Regions from separate parts of the Eubacterium sp. 1001713B170207_170306_E7 genome, predicted to be linked through region 1. Evidence: riboswitches for the same ligand, from Rfam matches in the RefSeq annotation. Region 1 holds a riboswitch; the other holds the start of a gene.

Region 1 (8,111 bases):
GCACCGAGAGACGGCCTGGTCCACAGCCGACATCTAAGACAGTGTCATCCTTTGTAATGATCATGGCGTCCAGCTGATTTTGGGTATACTCTCTTTCCAGCTGAGCCATTTTATTGTACATTTGAGCGGCAGCGCCCCACATTTTAGCGGGATCGCTGTCCATGGGCCCGGCCTTGGCGGCCGGACGGCTTAACTCTGAAAGCGCTGCCCAATTCAATAATCCGTTCATCATTTCACCACATTTCCCTGTTTTTCACGATAAGCACAGCTTATTCTGAAAACAATTACCACTTCATTCTATCGCGTTTTTTCAGGATTGTCCAGAAGGTTTCCCCTGAAAACAATTTTTTACCCTATTTTTTCATTCTCTTTAAACTTCTGTCATTCTTTCCAACGCTTTAGCAACCGTCTGAAAAATCCGCTCATTGGATGGCATGCGGTTGGGCGCTTTGCCCGCTTCATTTTCGACAAAAATACAGCCGTCGTCCTTCAGCGTCTGAATGTTCCGCTGTACGCTGGGCTTGCCATACATCATTGGGTTAATGTTGTTGGCAAATACAATGGGTCCCGTGGTGGATAAAATGGTCGTGGTCAGCAGGTTATCGGCAATGCCGTTGGCCGCCTTGCCAATGGTGTTTGCAGAGGCTGGAGCGATCAGCAGCAAATCGGACTGATCGGAGGTTCTGTGGCCAGGGTCCCATACCTTTGGCTCTTCAAACTGGTCGATTTCAACCGGATTTCCTGATGCACGCCGCAGTGGAAGCGGGGTAATAAAGTGAAGGGCATTCGGGGTCAGCATGACCTTTACCTCTGCTTTTTCATCCCGCAGCATACGGATCAGCCCGGGAATCTGGTCAACCGGAGTACAGGCCGTAATCCCAATGGTTATGTTTCTTCCATTTAACATTTTCATTTCTCCTGTAAGCATCTGAATTTTATTATTTATTATAGCATAAGCGGTTCAAAAGGTATAATACACCCGCAGGCTTACATAAAAAAGCACCCTCATAACCGAAAGGGTGCTCTGCTATAATTCTCATTCCATCTTTAGTTTCACGATTTTTTGCGGAGATACGCATAATAGTAGACACAGGGTACAATGATGGCGCCGCCGATAATGTTGCCGAGCGTAACCGGCAGCAGATTATTCAAAAACATCTGTCCCCAGCTGACGTCCGCGCCTAAGAAAATACCAAGCGGAATATAGGTCATATTGGCCACACTATGCTCAAAGCCCGAAAAGACGAAAAGCATAATGGGGAACCAGATCGCAAAGATTTTACCGATCATGTCCTTTGATCCTGCCTGCATCCAGCACGCTAAAACAACTAAAATATTACATAGAATCCCACGGATGAGCGCTGCCGAAAAAGACATCCCGACCTTTGCCTGCGCAACAGCCAGCGCCTTGTCCAGAACAGCGTCAGCATAAAGGCCGCTTTTGGCCAGCACAAAGGCCAGCAGGATCGAACCGATTAAGTTGCCGATATAGACAACCACCCAGTTTGTCAGAAGTCCCTTGACGGTGATTTTTTTATCCATCAGGGCCAGCGTCATTAAATTGTTGCCTGTAAACAGCTCTGCCCCGCATAGAATAACCATCATCAAACCTGCCGGGAAAACCGAAGCCCCCACCAGCTTAGCGATCATGGCCTCACCTAAAGCACCTTTGCCTATTCCTGTCGCCAGTAAAAAGCCGTGGGCGCCAAAGCCGATAAAAATACCTGCAAAAATGCCGAGAACCAGCATTTTACCGATGGATAGGGACGCTTTTTTTACACTATTCCCAACCCATACTTCTCCAATCTCCGCCGGAGAAAGAAAACCATTCATTTCACACACCTCCTGAATATTTTATTTTAAAATTATATCATAACTTTAAGTTTTATTAAAATGTAAATTTTTACTCTTTTTAACCTATTTTTTATATTTTATGCGTTAAAAATCAGCAATAAATTACTCTATTGTTACTTTTCGAGAACTTTTCGTAAGTTAATTATCAAACAAACTTATATTTTAAAACACAAAAAGCAGAACCGCATGGTCCTGCCCATTCAGCAAAAGGTTCAAAGGGCCGCCGAGGATGCGACGGCCGTTTGACTTGGTAGATTATATAGCTTAGCGCTCTCTGTCTAAACGACAAAAAGCAGCAGGAGCTCATCGGAAATAACCGTTTTCTAAAAACCCACTAAAAAAGGGCATACTTCACCCGTGTCGAAGTATGCCCCTAAAAATTTTCAGGAATCATCTGCACTCTTCTCAAACACGGAAAGCATATCCGTTTCCAGATATACTCATCGGTCCCCGGCCATGGGGGCTTCACTTCCTTTAGGCCTTCGGACTCGAATGCGGTTATTTATTTGTTTACTTCTTTCAGATAAGCTGAAAGAAAGTTACCCTTATTATAAAACATTTCCCTTGCGAAGTCCAGTATTTTCTTTCAGACGCTTTCAAATAAAATACTGTGTACTATTGACATACTGTGTATAACACACTATAATGTGATTAACAGCAAATTGAGGAGGAACACCATTGGATAAGGACAGTGTTTTATCAAGCATGGTTTCAGAGCTGCGCCGCGGAACGCTGGTGCTCTGCGTGCTGAGCCAGCTAAAAGCCCCGATGTACGGTTACAGTCTCGTAAACACGCTCAACGAAAAGGGAATCGTGGCGGAAGCCAATACCCTTTATCCCCTGCTCAGACGCCTCGAAAGCCAGGAGCTTCTCGTGAGCTCCTGGCAGACAGACGGGCCGAAGCCGCGAAAATATTACCAGACCACCGAATTTGGTAATGAGATCTGCCAGCAGTTAAAACGGCATTGGGACAAAACCGTCAACAGCATTAACCAAATTTTTGAGGAGGACGCAAAATGAAAAATGAACTGATCGACCGCTATGTTTACGCGGTGACAAGGCGGCTGCCCGCCAGGCTCCGAAGTGATATTGATAAAGAGCTGCATTCGCTCATTGAGGATATGCTGGAGGCCCGGTGCGATGGCCTGAAGCCTGAAGACCGTGATGTCCGGGTGGTTCTCACAGAGCTGGGAACACCGTCTGAGCTCGCGGCGAAATACATGCCGGAGGGACGCGACCACCTGATCGGCCCTGCCTATTACAGCCAGTATAAAATGGTCACCGGTATTGTTTTAGCCTCTGTGGCCTTTGGGCTTGTGCTTTCCGGATTCATCTCATTCTTCCAGGACAGCCACGAGGCTCTGTATATCACCCTCTTCTCATGGCTCGGCACACTGGTCACCGGACTCATCGCTGCCTTTGGCGCGGTTACCTTTATTTTTGCAGCCTTTGAACGAAAAAACGTCGCCCTCACCTTTGGCGGCAACGACCTTGACAGCCTGCCGCCGGTTCCTGAAAAGAAATCCGTCATCCCAAAGGGTGAGCCCATTGTGGGGATTGTTTTTTCCGTGATCTTCTGCGTCATTTTTCTGGCCGCACCTCAGATTATCTGTGTAAAATTCGGCGAGGGCCAGCCCTTTATCCCTGTGTTTAACGTAGACCTCATTCACCAGCTGTGGTATATCTTTGTTGCTCTCACCATCCTCGGTATTGCGAGGGAGAGTTTTAAGCTCTACGAAGGCCGGTACACTAAGAGGCTGGCAATCGTCACCGTTGTCACTGATATTCTGAGCGCAGCTCTGACCTTAGTCCTTCTATCCAGCCAACAAATTTTAAACAGTGCTTTTATCACTGAGGCTTCTCCCAGCTTGTCAAACGGGGTAGTCACAGGCATTTTAACCTATTTTAACCTGTTCTTTATGGCAGTCATTCTTTTTTGCCTTCTCCTTGATATGGGCGTCACCCTGTTCAAGGGCTTCTGGTATGACCGCTGAGAACTGACAGCAGGACCGGTAGAATCCGCCGGTCCTGCTTTTTTCATAACTTTTCATAAATTTCTGTTAAAATTATATAACTTTTCCGATAAAGGGGTATAAGTATTTGAAACCTTTGTCTGTGTTTTTCAGCAGAGAGGTGATCTTTTAATATATCCGAAGGAAAAGCAGAGAATCAATATGAGACCATTAAAAAAATCGTCAGAAATTCCCGTCAGCCTGGGCGCTGCCATTGTGGCCCTCGGCGTTGTCTACGGAGACATCGGCACCTCCCCGATGTACGTTATGAAATCCATCATCGCCGGAAACGGCGGCCTGAACACCCTTGACGACAACCTGATTCTGGGGGCTTTATCCCTGGTCATCTGGACCGTTACCCTTCTTACCACCATCAAGTATGTCATGATCGCGCTCAGGGCTGATAATCACGGTGAGGGCGGTATTTTTTCACTGTACAGCCTGATCAAAAAATACAAGGCCTGGCTCATCATTCCCGCCATGGTAGGCGGTGCCGCGCTCCTGGCCGACGGCATTCTCACCCCGGCCGTTACGGTTACCACTGCCATCGAGGGTCTTAGAAGCCTGCCCTTTGTCTACTGCTTTCTGGGGGACGGGCAGAGCCGTATTGTCATGATTACCCTTGCCATTATAGCGGTTCTGTTCTTTGTCCAGCGGGCCGGTACCAAGTCCATCGGTAAATCCTTCGGCCCGGTGATGACCGTCTGGTTTCTTTTTCTGGCCATTTCAGGTATTGTCAGCATGGCGGGCAACTGGGAAATTTTAAGAGCCTTTAACCCGCTCAGAGGCGCCGCCATCCTGTTCAGTCCAGACAACCGGGCAGGGGTGATGATCCTCGGCAGCGTTTTCCTGGCTACCACTGGCGCCGAGGCGCTCTACTCAGATATCGGCCACGTGGGCCGGGGCAATGTCTATGCCAGCTGGCCTTTTGTTAAGGTCTGCCTGATTCTGAATTATCTGGGTCAGGGCGCCTGGCTCATGGCCAACAAAAACAATACTGCCCTGAGCGCTCTGACAGACCTCAACCCTTTTTTCCAGATGCTCCCGGACAATATCCGTATTTTCGGTGTGCTTTTGAGTACTCTGGCGGCGGTCATTGCTTCTCAGGCCTTGATCACCGGTACCTTTACACTGGTATCTGAGGCGATCCGCCTTGATCTCATGCCGCATATGCGCATCACTTATCCTTCGGAAACCAAAGGCCAGCTCTATATTCCATTAGTCAACCTGATTATGTGGCTGGCCTGCAGCGGTGTCATCCTCTATTTTCGTTCCAGCGCGCGTCTGGAATCGGCCTATGGGCTGGCCATAACCCTGACCATGCTCATGACAACGCTGCTGCTGTTCATGTATCTTCGCTGTCTGAAGGGTCTGAAAATCCTCCCCTTTATCTTCCTCATCTTTTTCGGCGGGCTGGAGGGCATCTTTTTTCTCTCAAGCCTTTCAAAATTTGAAAGCGGGGGTTATGTGGCGCTGCTCATTGCCACGCTCCTCTTTGCCATTATGGCTGTCTGGCACCGCGGCACAGATATTGAGCGTTCCCAGGCCTTAAAGCTGCATATTTCAGACTATATCGGCATGTTCAGAGACGTGCATATGGATAAAAGGCTCACCACTATATCGGATAATCTGGTCTACCTGGTGAATGAAACCCAGGGGGATACCATCGACCGCGACATCCTGTACTCTGTTTTTGACAAAAAGACAAAACGGGCCAGAGCCTACTGGTTTGTCAGTGTCAGCGTCAGCGATGAGCCCTATACCCGCGAATATGCTGTCGAGAGCTTTGGCACAGATTACCTGTTCAGGGTAAAGCTGCACCTGGGCTTTAAGGTGGACCAGCGCATCAATGTCTACCTGCGTCAGATTGTCAGCGACCTGATTGCCAGCCAGGAGCTGCCGCCCCAGCAGCGCCGGTACTCCATCGGCGACAACAGCACGGTGGGCGATTTCCGGTTCTGCATTCTGCGCAAGATGCTGGTGCCTGAAAGTGATATCCCTCCTTCAGACTGGGCCGCGGTTTCTCTGAAATACGCGATCCGGCGTATTGCCGGCTCCCCGGTACAATGGTATGGCCTGGAAAACACCTCGGTGATCGTGGAGTATGTGCCGCTCTTTATTAAGCTGAAGGGATCCAATCCTCTAAAGCGGGTTGACGCGTGACTGGGCTTATTGTTTTACCTGTACGCTGTCAATCAGGACACTCCATAAAAAAACGCTATGCAAAAGCTTTTGCATAGCGTTTTTCTGCCTGCCACCTTGATCAGGTTCTCTTTTTTCAGTACCACCGGGTCATGGGCAGGTCGTTGTTCACGCCCTTGGTCATCAGAATCTGGCTCAGGTCAATGATGCCGTTGTGGAAGGTCGCCGCGCAGGAGCAGAGGTACAAGTCCCACATCCGGACAAATTCATCGTCGAACATCTCGCGCACCTCGTCAAGATGCGCTCTGAAATTTGCGTCCCAGCAGAGCAGGGTTTTGGTGTAATGCCGTCTCAGGCTCTCCACATCAATGACGTAGAAACGGTGCGTCGCGGCCAGGCTGATCATTTCCCGGAGCGAGGGAACCATGCCGCCCGGAAAAATGTATTTCTTAATCCAGGGGTCTCCAGGGTGTTCCTCCAATGCGCTGATATAGTGCAGCAGAAACAGTCCCTTGGGGTTTAAAACCTTATCTGCGCAGGATAAAAAGAGGTTGTAATTGTCTCTGCCCACATGCTCGACCATGCCCACGCTGACAATGCGGTCAAAGGTCTTTCCATATTTGGGCAGATCTCGGTAATCCATCAGCTCTGCTGTCAGCTGGCCCTCCAGGCCTTCCTCCACAATGCGCTGGCTGAATTTATTATACTGTTCCTGGCTCAGGGTAATGCCCACGCCGTTGATCCCGTATTTCTTAGCCGCCTCGATGAGCAGAAATCCCCAGCCGCAGCCAATATCCAGAAGGCTCATCCCTTCTTTCAGATACAGCTTTTCCAGGATATAATCGACCTTATTGACCTGGGCGTCATAAAGGGTATCGTCCGGGTTTTTAAAATAACCGCAGGAGTAGCTCAGGGTATCGTCCAGCCAGAGCCTGTAAAAATCATTGCCGATATCGTAGTGGGAGGATACCTCATCCTTTTGGTTCTTTTTGGAATTCGAGGTGAAGATCAGCTTTTTTAAGGCCGATTGATCCAGGGAAAATTTTCCTATCTGTCCCAGAAGCTGGTCGAGGGCCTGAAAGAGGTCGCCTTCCACTTCGATATCGCCTCGCATGTAGGCCTCGCCCAGCGCCAGCGAGGTACTGCGCCTGAGCTCCTTGATGTCCAGGCTCTTATTGAACCGAACCACAAAGGTCGGCTCGCCCTCGCCCAATAAAACTTCCTTGCCGTTTATTTTAATCAGAAACGGGTTTTCATCAAACTTCTTTAAAAATTGAATCATCAGGTTATCTTCAAGCTTCATGTTCATTCTCCTTATCACATCAGACTCAAACGCGCCGCCAAAAGCCCGGCGCGGTAGAGCTTTACTTTATAGATTGTACACCCCTTTAAGAAGTATTGTCAAACTAACATATCTTAATGGTATTTACCCATTCTATACGCTTTTAAACGTTATTTATAGTTTGTATTTATATTTAAAAACGTTATTTTTTTCGCTGAAAACGGATTCTTTTTTTAAGGAGACTATTTTTTATCCGTATCCCTTTTCCCGGCTGCCCGCTGGTATGCTATAATAAAAATAAAAAGGAATGAATCAAAATGGCTTATCTTATCGCTCGACAATTTGACAAACCCGGCTGTATCGCCATCCGGTCCGAGGCCAATGACACCCTGAAGGAGCAGGCGCGCCGACTGGCAAAAATGACCATCCATACAGGCGTACAGGTCAGTGTGGTTTACAACGAGGAGGATTTCGCGGAATATGCTCCCCAGACAATTTATGAGAACCACGACGCCTTTTTTACTGAGGTGCTGGATCTGGCGGAATGGTAATCCGCCACAAAAGCTTTTCTTAAGCTTCCTTAATGACCGTTTTAAAAAGTTTCAATTCATTATTTTTATTTCAATGAACGCAAAATTGCAACCGGATTCACTGAAATTCCGCCAAAACGACGTTCTTGTTTTTTGCCCTGTATTCCGTTATGATAGGTTTTAATGATCAATACTGGATTGGAGGAATACTGCTTGACCTTAAATAAGACGACGGTAAAAGCCGGAATTAAAACATTTTTTATCAACACGGTGCGCTTTGCGTTCATTCTT
Region 2 (8,111 bases), on a different contig from region 1:
GATCTGAAAATGGCGATAAAGTTCATCATAACAACCGGAATGGCAAAGGAGTCAGTCAGGTAAGGTGTAAAATAGGAGGCGCTGCATTTAAAGGTGTAGGAGCAGCAGCCCATTAAAGCAATTAACCAGACCTCCGGCATTTTCACAACGTCGCCCAGATATTTCAACTGGAACTTTTCATCCTGATCTTCTTCGGTCAGGTAGGTATCCCGTTTTTCATTATAGAAGAACAGAAGAACAATACCAGGCACGATATTGAAGAAAGCGTACAGGTAAAGCATGTAACGGAAGGCTTCGACATCGCCGGTTGCAGAAAGTCCTGCATAAATGCCGGAGGCAATAAAACCAAGGGTCATTCCGAGCAGCCCGTTGAAGGCAAACATGAAACCATACATTTTTCCCTGTTCGTGTTCCTCACCGATAGTATGGGTAAATTTTACGAAAGCACCGTAAAAAGTACAGACAACTGTTACAGCAAAGCCCATCTGGATGGCCAGCATGATGGGATAGCTGGGCAGAGTCGCCATAAGCAGGATCAGGGCCCCGGTTCCAAAGCTTGAGATGAGCAGCAGTGGCTTGAGCGGAAAACGGTCGGAGAGAATACCGGCGATAATATACATAAAGACTGCAATAATGCCAAAAACCGTGATCAGCATCCCAAGCTGCCCGTCGGTATAGTCGAGGGCCCCCTGCATGGCTTTGTAATAGTAAGTTGAAAACCAGGGCATGACGTTTTGGGAAGAGTAAAGCATTCCCATAAAGAACATGAGAATATAACGTTTTTTCTTAAGGTCCATTGTTTCATTTCCTTTCTAAAAAGTGTTTCAGATCTCTGATGCCAATATGTTAATGCAAGATGCGTGCCATGAAATGTATTATAATATAAAATTATGAAAATACGGGCTGTTAAAGGTGGTTTTGAAAGTGAATAGAAAATAAAAAGGTATAAATTACAAAAAATAACAGAAAATGAGTCTGAAATGAATCGGATTTTCACAAAAAGAACTCAAATTAGAAATAGCAAAAAATAAAAAAACGGAGGCAAAACAACCTCCGGTAAATAACGCATACAAATCATAAATCCTTCAGATGTACGCCGCTTCGCTTATATTTGACAGCGAGCATTTCAGCAACGATCGAAATGGCAATTTCCTCAGGTGTTTCTCCGCCAATATCCATGCCAATGGGGGCATAGACGGCTTCCAGTTGGTCGTTGCTAAAGCCTTCTGATCGAAGCTTTTCATAGACCGCCGCGATTTTTTTACGGCTGCCGATCATCCCGAGATAGGCGGCCTTTTTAGTTAAAGCTGCCGCCAGAGCCTCTTTATCGAAACGGTGTCCATAGGTAGTAATGACGATAAATGCACCTGCCGGAACGGGCAGCGACATAACGCCCTCGTAAAATTCTGTGACCGGGACATAGGTATCCGCCAAAGCGATCGCCTCGCCGATCTGGTCTTCACCGCGGGTATCAACCAGGGTGATATCAAATCCGGCCAGGCGAGCTGTTTTCATCAGGGCGGTGCCCACATGGCCAGCGCCGCAGAGCAGCAGACGCGGCCTTGGGTTTTCAACCTCGATAAATACAGAGAAGTCGCCACCGCAGACCATACCATTTTCGCTGTTCAGAACATAATCCTTAACGGCGTTTTCACCATAGCGGATACATGCCTGAGCGTCCTGTATGGCCAGCAGCTCCGAACTGCCGCCGCCAATGGTGCCAATGCTGTTGCCGTCAGCAGTTACCAGCATTTTGCCGCTTTTTCTTGGAACTGCGCCGTCTGCACGGATAATGGTTATTATCGCGTAGGGACGTCCGGCTTCCTCCAACTTAAGCTGTTCTTCCAGTAATTTCTTTGGATTCATGGTAAACCTCCATTTTATAGTTTTGGTGCAAAGCAGACTCGGCGGCCGACAGAGGTGATATCCTCAAGCCGAAGGTCTATGCCGTAAAGATGATTGAGAAAGGGCTCTGTCAATACCTCCCTGCAATCACCAAAGGTAAAGGTACCGTCCCGTTCCAGGACAGCCAGCTGGTCGCCCAGAAGCAGGGCATGGTCGGGATTGTGTGTGGTCAGCGCGATACCATAGCCCTGAGAAGCCATTGAGCGGATGGTCTTGAGCACTTGAATCTGATTGCCGTAGTCCAGATGAGCGGTGGGCTCATCCATCAGGATAAAGGCAGGCTTTTGGGCCAGGGCACGCGCAATGCTGACCTGCTGGCGTTCGCCGCCGCTGATTTCATTGTAGGGCTTATCCTTGAGAGCCACAATGCCCATTTTTTCCAAAGCAGCCATGGCAGCGTCAAAATGGACTTGTTTTGGCCGTTCAAAGGTACCGATATGCGGGGCACAGCCCGTCACCACATAGTCCAGAACGGAGTAGGAAAAAGTAGGAACAATGATCTGCGGAACATAGCCAATAATTTTTGCAACCTCCCGATGGGAAAGGCGATCCATATTTTTTCCATCAATTAAAATATTTCCCTTCAAGGGCTTAAAAAGCCCGGCAATACAGTTGAGAAGCGTCGTCTTTCCCGCACCGTTTGGCCCGAGGATAGAGATCACCCGGCCTGAAGAAAGGGTAAAGCCAATATTTTTCAACAACGGAGCAGAATCAGAATAAGAAAAAGACAGGTTTTCAATTTGTATTTTCATCAGCTCACCTTTGCTTTCTGCCGGTATAAAAGCCAGGCAAAGAAGGGGGCACCGATGAGGCCTGTCAAAACAGAAAGCGGTATTTCCAGAGAGGTAGCTGTGCGGGCAATGGTGTCGATGAGAAGCAGGAAAATACTGCCCATCAGCATGGTTACTGGAAGGGATTTGATATGGTCAGAGCCTGCCAGCATCCTTGCAAGATGTGGCATAATCAGCCCGATCCAGGCAATGGTTCCGCTGATGCAGACCGCGCTGGCAGTCAACAGGCTGGCGATTAGAATAATGATCCATCGGATTTTTTTTACATTGACACCAAGGCTCTGCGCTTCAATATCACCAAAAGAAAGAATATTGATCCGAAAGGAGAGACTCAGCAAAATAAAAGCACCAATCGCAAAAACGGGCAGTACAGAAAGAATTTCATTAACCTTTATGGCAGCCAGACTGCCCATCTGCCAGAAAACAATGGCGGCAAGGTCTGTGTCGTTTTCGGAGGTAAATTTCATAAGCCCAAGAATCGAATCCATAAAGCCACTGGTGATGATACCGGCCAGCACTAAAACAAGGTTGGACTGGTTGCGCAGAAGCTTGGGAAAGGTCATGGTCATGAGCATGGCGATGATGCCGAAAGCAAAGGCAGACACCTGACGCGCAAGCATGCCGCCGCCCAGCAGGATTGCCAGCGCAGCGCCTACACAGGCACCTTTGGACACACCAAGTAAATCCGGCGATACCAGTGGGTTTTTGAAAATGCCCTGATAAACGGCGCCGCAAAGTGAAAGCACCGCACCGATGCTGACCGCGGCAATGACACGGGGCAGCCGAATGACAAAAAAGACGTTTTCCATGGCCAGATTCCCGGGCTCGCCCGTGATTTTGGTCTGGAGGGCATGAAGCATATCCTGGGGGTTTACCGTGTAGCGCCCTACGCAGCAGGCAATAACCATGAGCAAGAGCAATATGGCGGTTAATACAAAAATGAGATGTCGATGTTTTGTGTTCTTCATAGTGGATAAAATGAAAGGGCCGGCAGGCATTCATTGAGCCTGCCAGCCCGCAAGTCCTCAGCGCTTATTGAAGCCCAAGCTGTTCCTTGGTAAAGCTTTTGCCATAGACCATCTGATAGAAGGCATCGACATCCTTCATAAAATCATCAGAACTATAAAGATCGCCGTGAAGGTTATTTGCTGCCCAGCAGACACCGAGAACAGAGGAGGCCGTCGGGTAATCCCACGGTTCCAGTGCAGACGGAAAAACATAAACGGCTTTGTCCTGAACAGCCTTAATACTGCTCCAGGCCGGATCATTCAGAATATCATCCACTTTATATTTGGCGTAGGAAGGTATCCAGATGATATCTGGATTCCAGCCAACGATCTGCTCAATGCTGACATCGGCAAATTCGCCCTTCTTATCCAGACCGCTGACTGCGTTGCTTCCGCCGGCTTTTTCGATAATATAGGTCTGAATCATGGCATCAGGGGCGACGGTCAACTGGCTGGTACCGCCTAAGAACAGGATAGACGGCTTTTCAGAAGCCGAGCCTACCTTCTTGTTGACATCGGTGATTTTATCATTAATAAAAGAAGTGATTTCTTCGGCGCGGTTGTCTTCTCCCAATGCCTTACCGACGATTTTTAAGGAATTTGTGACGGTATCAAAGCTTTCGTCGTTAGGAAGTGCAACGATGGCCGGAACATTTACTTCGGCGAACTGGTCAGCTTGACCGGCAAAACGTTCAGGCAGAATCGCAAGGTCTGCACCTAACTCCATAACCGTCTCCATATTGATATCCTTACTCTTGCCGATCTGTGGAAGATCATCGTATCCGTCAATAACCTGCTCATACAGGCCCCGGGCCATGTCCTTGTTGCCAAAGCCGGCGATATACTTGCCGCCGCCAATGACAACTGCGGTGTTTAAGGATGGGTTATGTGTCCCAACGACCTTGGTCGCCGGCGCAGGAAGGGTGACCTCTCGCCCGATGGCGTCTGTGACTTTGATTTCACCAGAGGTTTTATCGGCCGATGTATCCTGCTTCGGGCTGCAGGCAGTCACGCTTAAAATTAATGTAAGGGCCAGAATCATACATAACAGTTTTTTTCTCATTTTTTCCTCCTTTTCAAGTACGGAAGGCACAGTCGTTTCCAGCAGTACCCTATTGTGGTAAAACCGTGAACAGATGATTTTGGGAAGCCTGTTTTTAGGACAATACCATCAGAGACTTTTCATAAATTCATTATAGCACGGTTTGATAACGTTTTAAAGGAGAAAAACAACAGGATGAATGAATAGAAAATAAAACCCCGCTTTCACTGAGGAGAGTGGGGTTTTGTGGATAGTCCGTTTTTACTAAGGATTTACAAGTTCGTCCAATAATTTGGGAAGCTTTTCTTGAATTTCTTCATCCTTAAACTGGCAGGTACCGACAGCCTTGTGACCGCCGCCGCCATATTTAAGCATTAAGCTGCCAACGTCAATACAGGAGGTCCGGTTTAAGACTGAGTAACCAACGGCTACCGAGCAGCCCAGCCCCCCCTTACCGCTGACAATCCAGGCTGAGATGTTCTGTTCTGGGTACATACTGTAAATAAGAAAGCGATTCCCGGTATAAATCGGGTCTACACCACGCAGGTCGGAGATAATGACATCACCTTCGGTATGGGTATATTTTTCAATCATTTTCTTAAATTTGGCAGTTTGTTCAAAATAAATTTCGATACGTTCCTGAACATCCGGAAGATTCAAAATCTCATTTGTGGACATGGTCCGGCAGGCGTCGATCAGCTTTTCCATCAGCTGATAGTTGGAGATGGTAAAATTGCGCCAGCGTCCCAGACCTGTTCTGGGATCCATCAGAAAACCGATTAATATCCAGCCTTCTGGGTTTTGAATTTCATCAATGGTTAAATTGCCAGAATCCACTTTATCGACAGCGGCCAGCATTTCGTTGAAATGTGAAAAACGTTCCTCTCCGCCGTAGTATTCGTAAATAATTCTCGCACAGGATGGTGTGATACGGCTTTCGCCTTTATATTTTCCAGTGAGCTGATTACGCTCAAATTCGCTGGAATGGTGGTCAAACCATAGGCCACAGCCCTCTACAAAGGGGACGTTTGCCAGACAGTCATCTTCGTTAACCTCTACCAGACCATCCTGCAAGTCTTTAGGATGGGCGAATTTCCAATGATCAATGATTCCGGCTTCCTTGAGCAGCGCGCCGCAGACAAGGCCGTCGAAGTCAGAACGGGTAATTAATCTCATAATGTTTGCTCTCCCTTTTTTAGATATTATAATCATCAAAACAGATGGTTTATTGCCTGTATGACAATTATAGTTGATAACAGCAAGGACTTCAACTTGATTCTAAAGTAAAATTTAGATAAAGATGGGAATGAATCCTTGTTGTGAAAAGTATGGGTACAAAAAAGAACCGTTTTTGAAAAATATGCAATTTCCAGAGATTTTTGGGTATGAATACTTAAAAGAACAGGAGATGATAAAGATGAAGCTTGTACTTTTAAGACATGGTGAAAGTGAATGGAACCGACTGAACCTGTTTACAGGGTGGACGGATGTAATTTTATCGAATAAAGGGATCAAAGAAGCCGCTGACGCGGGAAATATGCTCAAAGGAAAGGGCTATGATTTTGATATCTGCTATACCTCTTTTTTGAAGAGGGCTGTGGATACCTTAAATGTGGTTCTGGATACAATGGATCGGGCATGGCTGCCGGTTATTAAGGACTGGAAGCTTAACGAACGCCATTATGGTGCGTTACAGGGGCTTAATAAGGCAGAAACGGCTGAAAAATACGGAGAGGAACAGGTCAAAATTTGGCGGCGTTCCTTTGATGTCCGTCCTCCAGAGCTGGAGCCGGAGGACCCGAGAAATCCACAGTTGCAGGAACAGTACCGAAATGTGGAGAAAAGTGAGCTGCCCCTGGCAGAAAGCCTTAAGGATACCATTGCCCGTGTGATCCCATATTATGAAAAAGTGATTAAGAAGGATATGCAGGAGGGCAGACGTGTTCTGCTGGTTGCGCACGGCAACTCGATCCGGGCTCTGGTTAAGTATTTTGAAGGACTGTCAGAGGATGAGATCATGGGCGTCAACATTCCAACGGGTATTCCTCTGGTTTATGAATTTGACGATGACTTTAATATGACAGACCACTATTATCTGGGGGATCAGTCCATCATTGAAACACGGATGAAGAAAGTAGCCGAGCAGGGTAAGGCAAAATAAAGAAAAACGGCGATACCATTCGCCGTTTTTTTGATGGATTAAAGCGATGCTGTTTTTAACAGGATATAAACAGCATCGTCATTTTAAGGACTGGTTGAACTCAGTGAGGGGTCAACTTTGCATCTTGTGTCTTTTTCCGATATAATAGTAGCAAAAGTGGGGAGGAAACAGATATGAATGCATTCAGTTTATGGAAAATCATTATCACTGCGCCATTCGGCATTGTTTATTTCCTGCTTTTATCAAATTGGCGTTTTTCAAGAACAAAAACTTTTCTGATTACCGGAGCTGGAATTCTTGCGGTAATCATTCTTGATATCTTATTGGAACTCAGGCTTCCTGAAAGCATAAGCGATCTGGAATTTCGACTGCTTCACATTGTGATCGCCATTGGTTTTAATATACTTCTGTCACGCTATAATGATGCGAGAACCTTTTTCTCATTTCTTATGTCCTGTAGCTTTGTGGCCATTCAGGATTTGTTTTGCGGGATTTTGGCATCATATTTGCCCGATGTCGCCGGAGAGCTTCTGAGCCAGGTGGTGGTATTCTTTATACTGGCGCTGGTTATTATAAGGTTTATCCGGAAACCACTCCTCGAGACATTGGAGCAGTTGCAAACCGGCTGGATACGTTTATCGCTGATTCCGATCTGTCTGCTGCTTTCATTTTTAAACATAGCTTCTTATCCGGCACCGCTAAATGAGCGCCCTGAGAGTATTCCGGCGGCCATTGGTCTTTGTGTTGCCATTGTTTTATACAATGGAACAATCTATACAATCCTTAAGCAGCAGAGCAGCTATTTTGAGAGCACAAGGGAGCTTTCCTCCATGCAGCTTCAGATGACATCATTGAAAAAGCATATGCAGGCCATTGCCGAGAGCGAGGAGAATCTTAGGATTTTCCAGCATGATCTTCGCCATCTTACCACCGCGCTAACCGCGTGTATTAAGACACACAGTGATGATGAGGCGCTGGCTATTTTAGCCTCCATGAACAATACCATTGAAAAGATAAGCCGGCCAGCAGTCTGTTATTGCGAGGATGAGGTGTTGAACGCAGTGCTGTCAGTTTATGGACAGATGGCTGAAAATGTGGGCATAACAGTTAGCATAAGGGTTAATCTTCCTGAAAAACTGTCCATCAGCGTAGAAGAGCTGTCGCTGGTTTTTGCCAATGGTATCGAAAATGCCATCAATGCCTGT

Evidence for each region. A riboswitch is a leader RNA that binds a small molecule or an ion and turns the genes downstream of it on or off. The one in region 1 is predicted to bind molybdenum cofactor.
Region 2: another riboswitch for molybdenum cofactor. It lies ahead of I2B62_RS08310 (ABC transporter substrate-binding protein); the one in region 1 lies ahead of I2B62_RS15980 (formate/nitrite transporter family protein).

What each region holds. Positions count from the first base shown of each region.
Region 1 covers NZ_JADMVE010000006.1:265,468-273,578, reverse strand. The annotation lists gene I2B62_RS15990 (class I SAM-dependent methyltransferase) at 1-232, opposite strand, end outside; gene I2B62_RS15985 (flavoprotein) at 371-907, opposite strand; gene I2B62_RS15980 (formate/nitrite transporter family protein) at 1,054-1,833, opposite strand; molybdenum cofactor riboswitch at 2,237-2,360, opposite strand; gene I2B62_RS15975 (PadR family transcriptional regulator) at 2,533-2,874, shown strand; gene I2B62_RS15970 (hypothetical protein) at 2,871-3,848, shown strand; gene I2B62_RS15965 (KUP/HAK/KT family potassium transporter) at 4,029-6,029, shown strand; gene I2B62_RS15960 (cyclopropane-fatty-acyl-phospholipid synthase family protein) at 6,145-7,311, opposite strand; gene I2B62_RS15955 (DUF6718 family protein) at 7,608-7,841, shown strand; gene I2B62_RS15950 (FUSC family protein) at 8,034-8,111, shown strand, end outside.
Region 2 covers NZ_JADMVE010000003.1:61,742-69,852, forward strand. The annotation lists gene I2B62_RS08290 (MFS transporter) at 1-797, opposite strand, end outside; gene I2B62_RS08295 (XdhC/CoxI family protein) at 1,075-1,866, opposite strand; gene I2B62_RS08300 (ABC transporter ATP-binding protein) at 1,881-2,657, opposite strand; gene I2B62_RS08305 (iron ABC transporter permease) at 2,657-3,694, opposite strand; gene I2B62_RS08310 (ABC transporter substrate-binding protein) at 3,729-4,766, opposite strand; molybdenum cofactor riboswitch at 4,757-4,892, opposite strand; gene I2B62_RS08315 (exopolyphosphatase) at 5,010-5,921, opposite strand; gene gpmA (2,3-diphosphoglycerate-dependent phosphoglycerate mutase) at 6,163-6,906, shown strand; gene I2B62_RS08325 (ATP-binding protein) at 7,080-8,111, shown strand, end outside.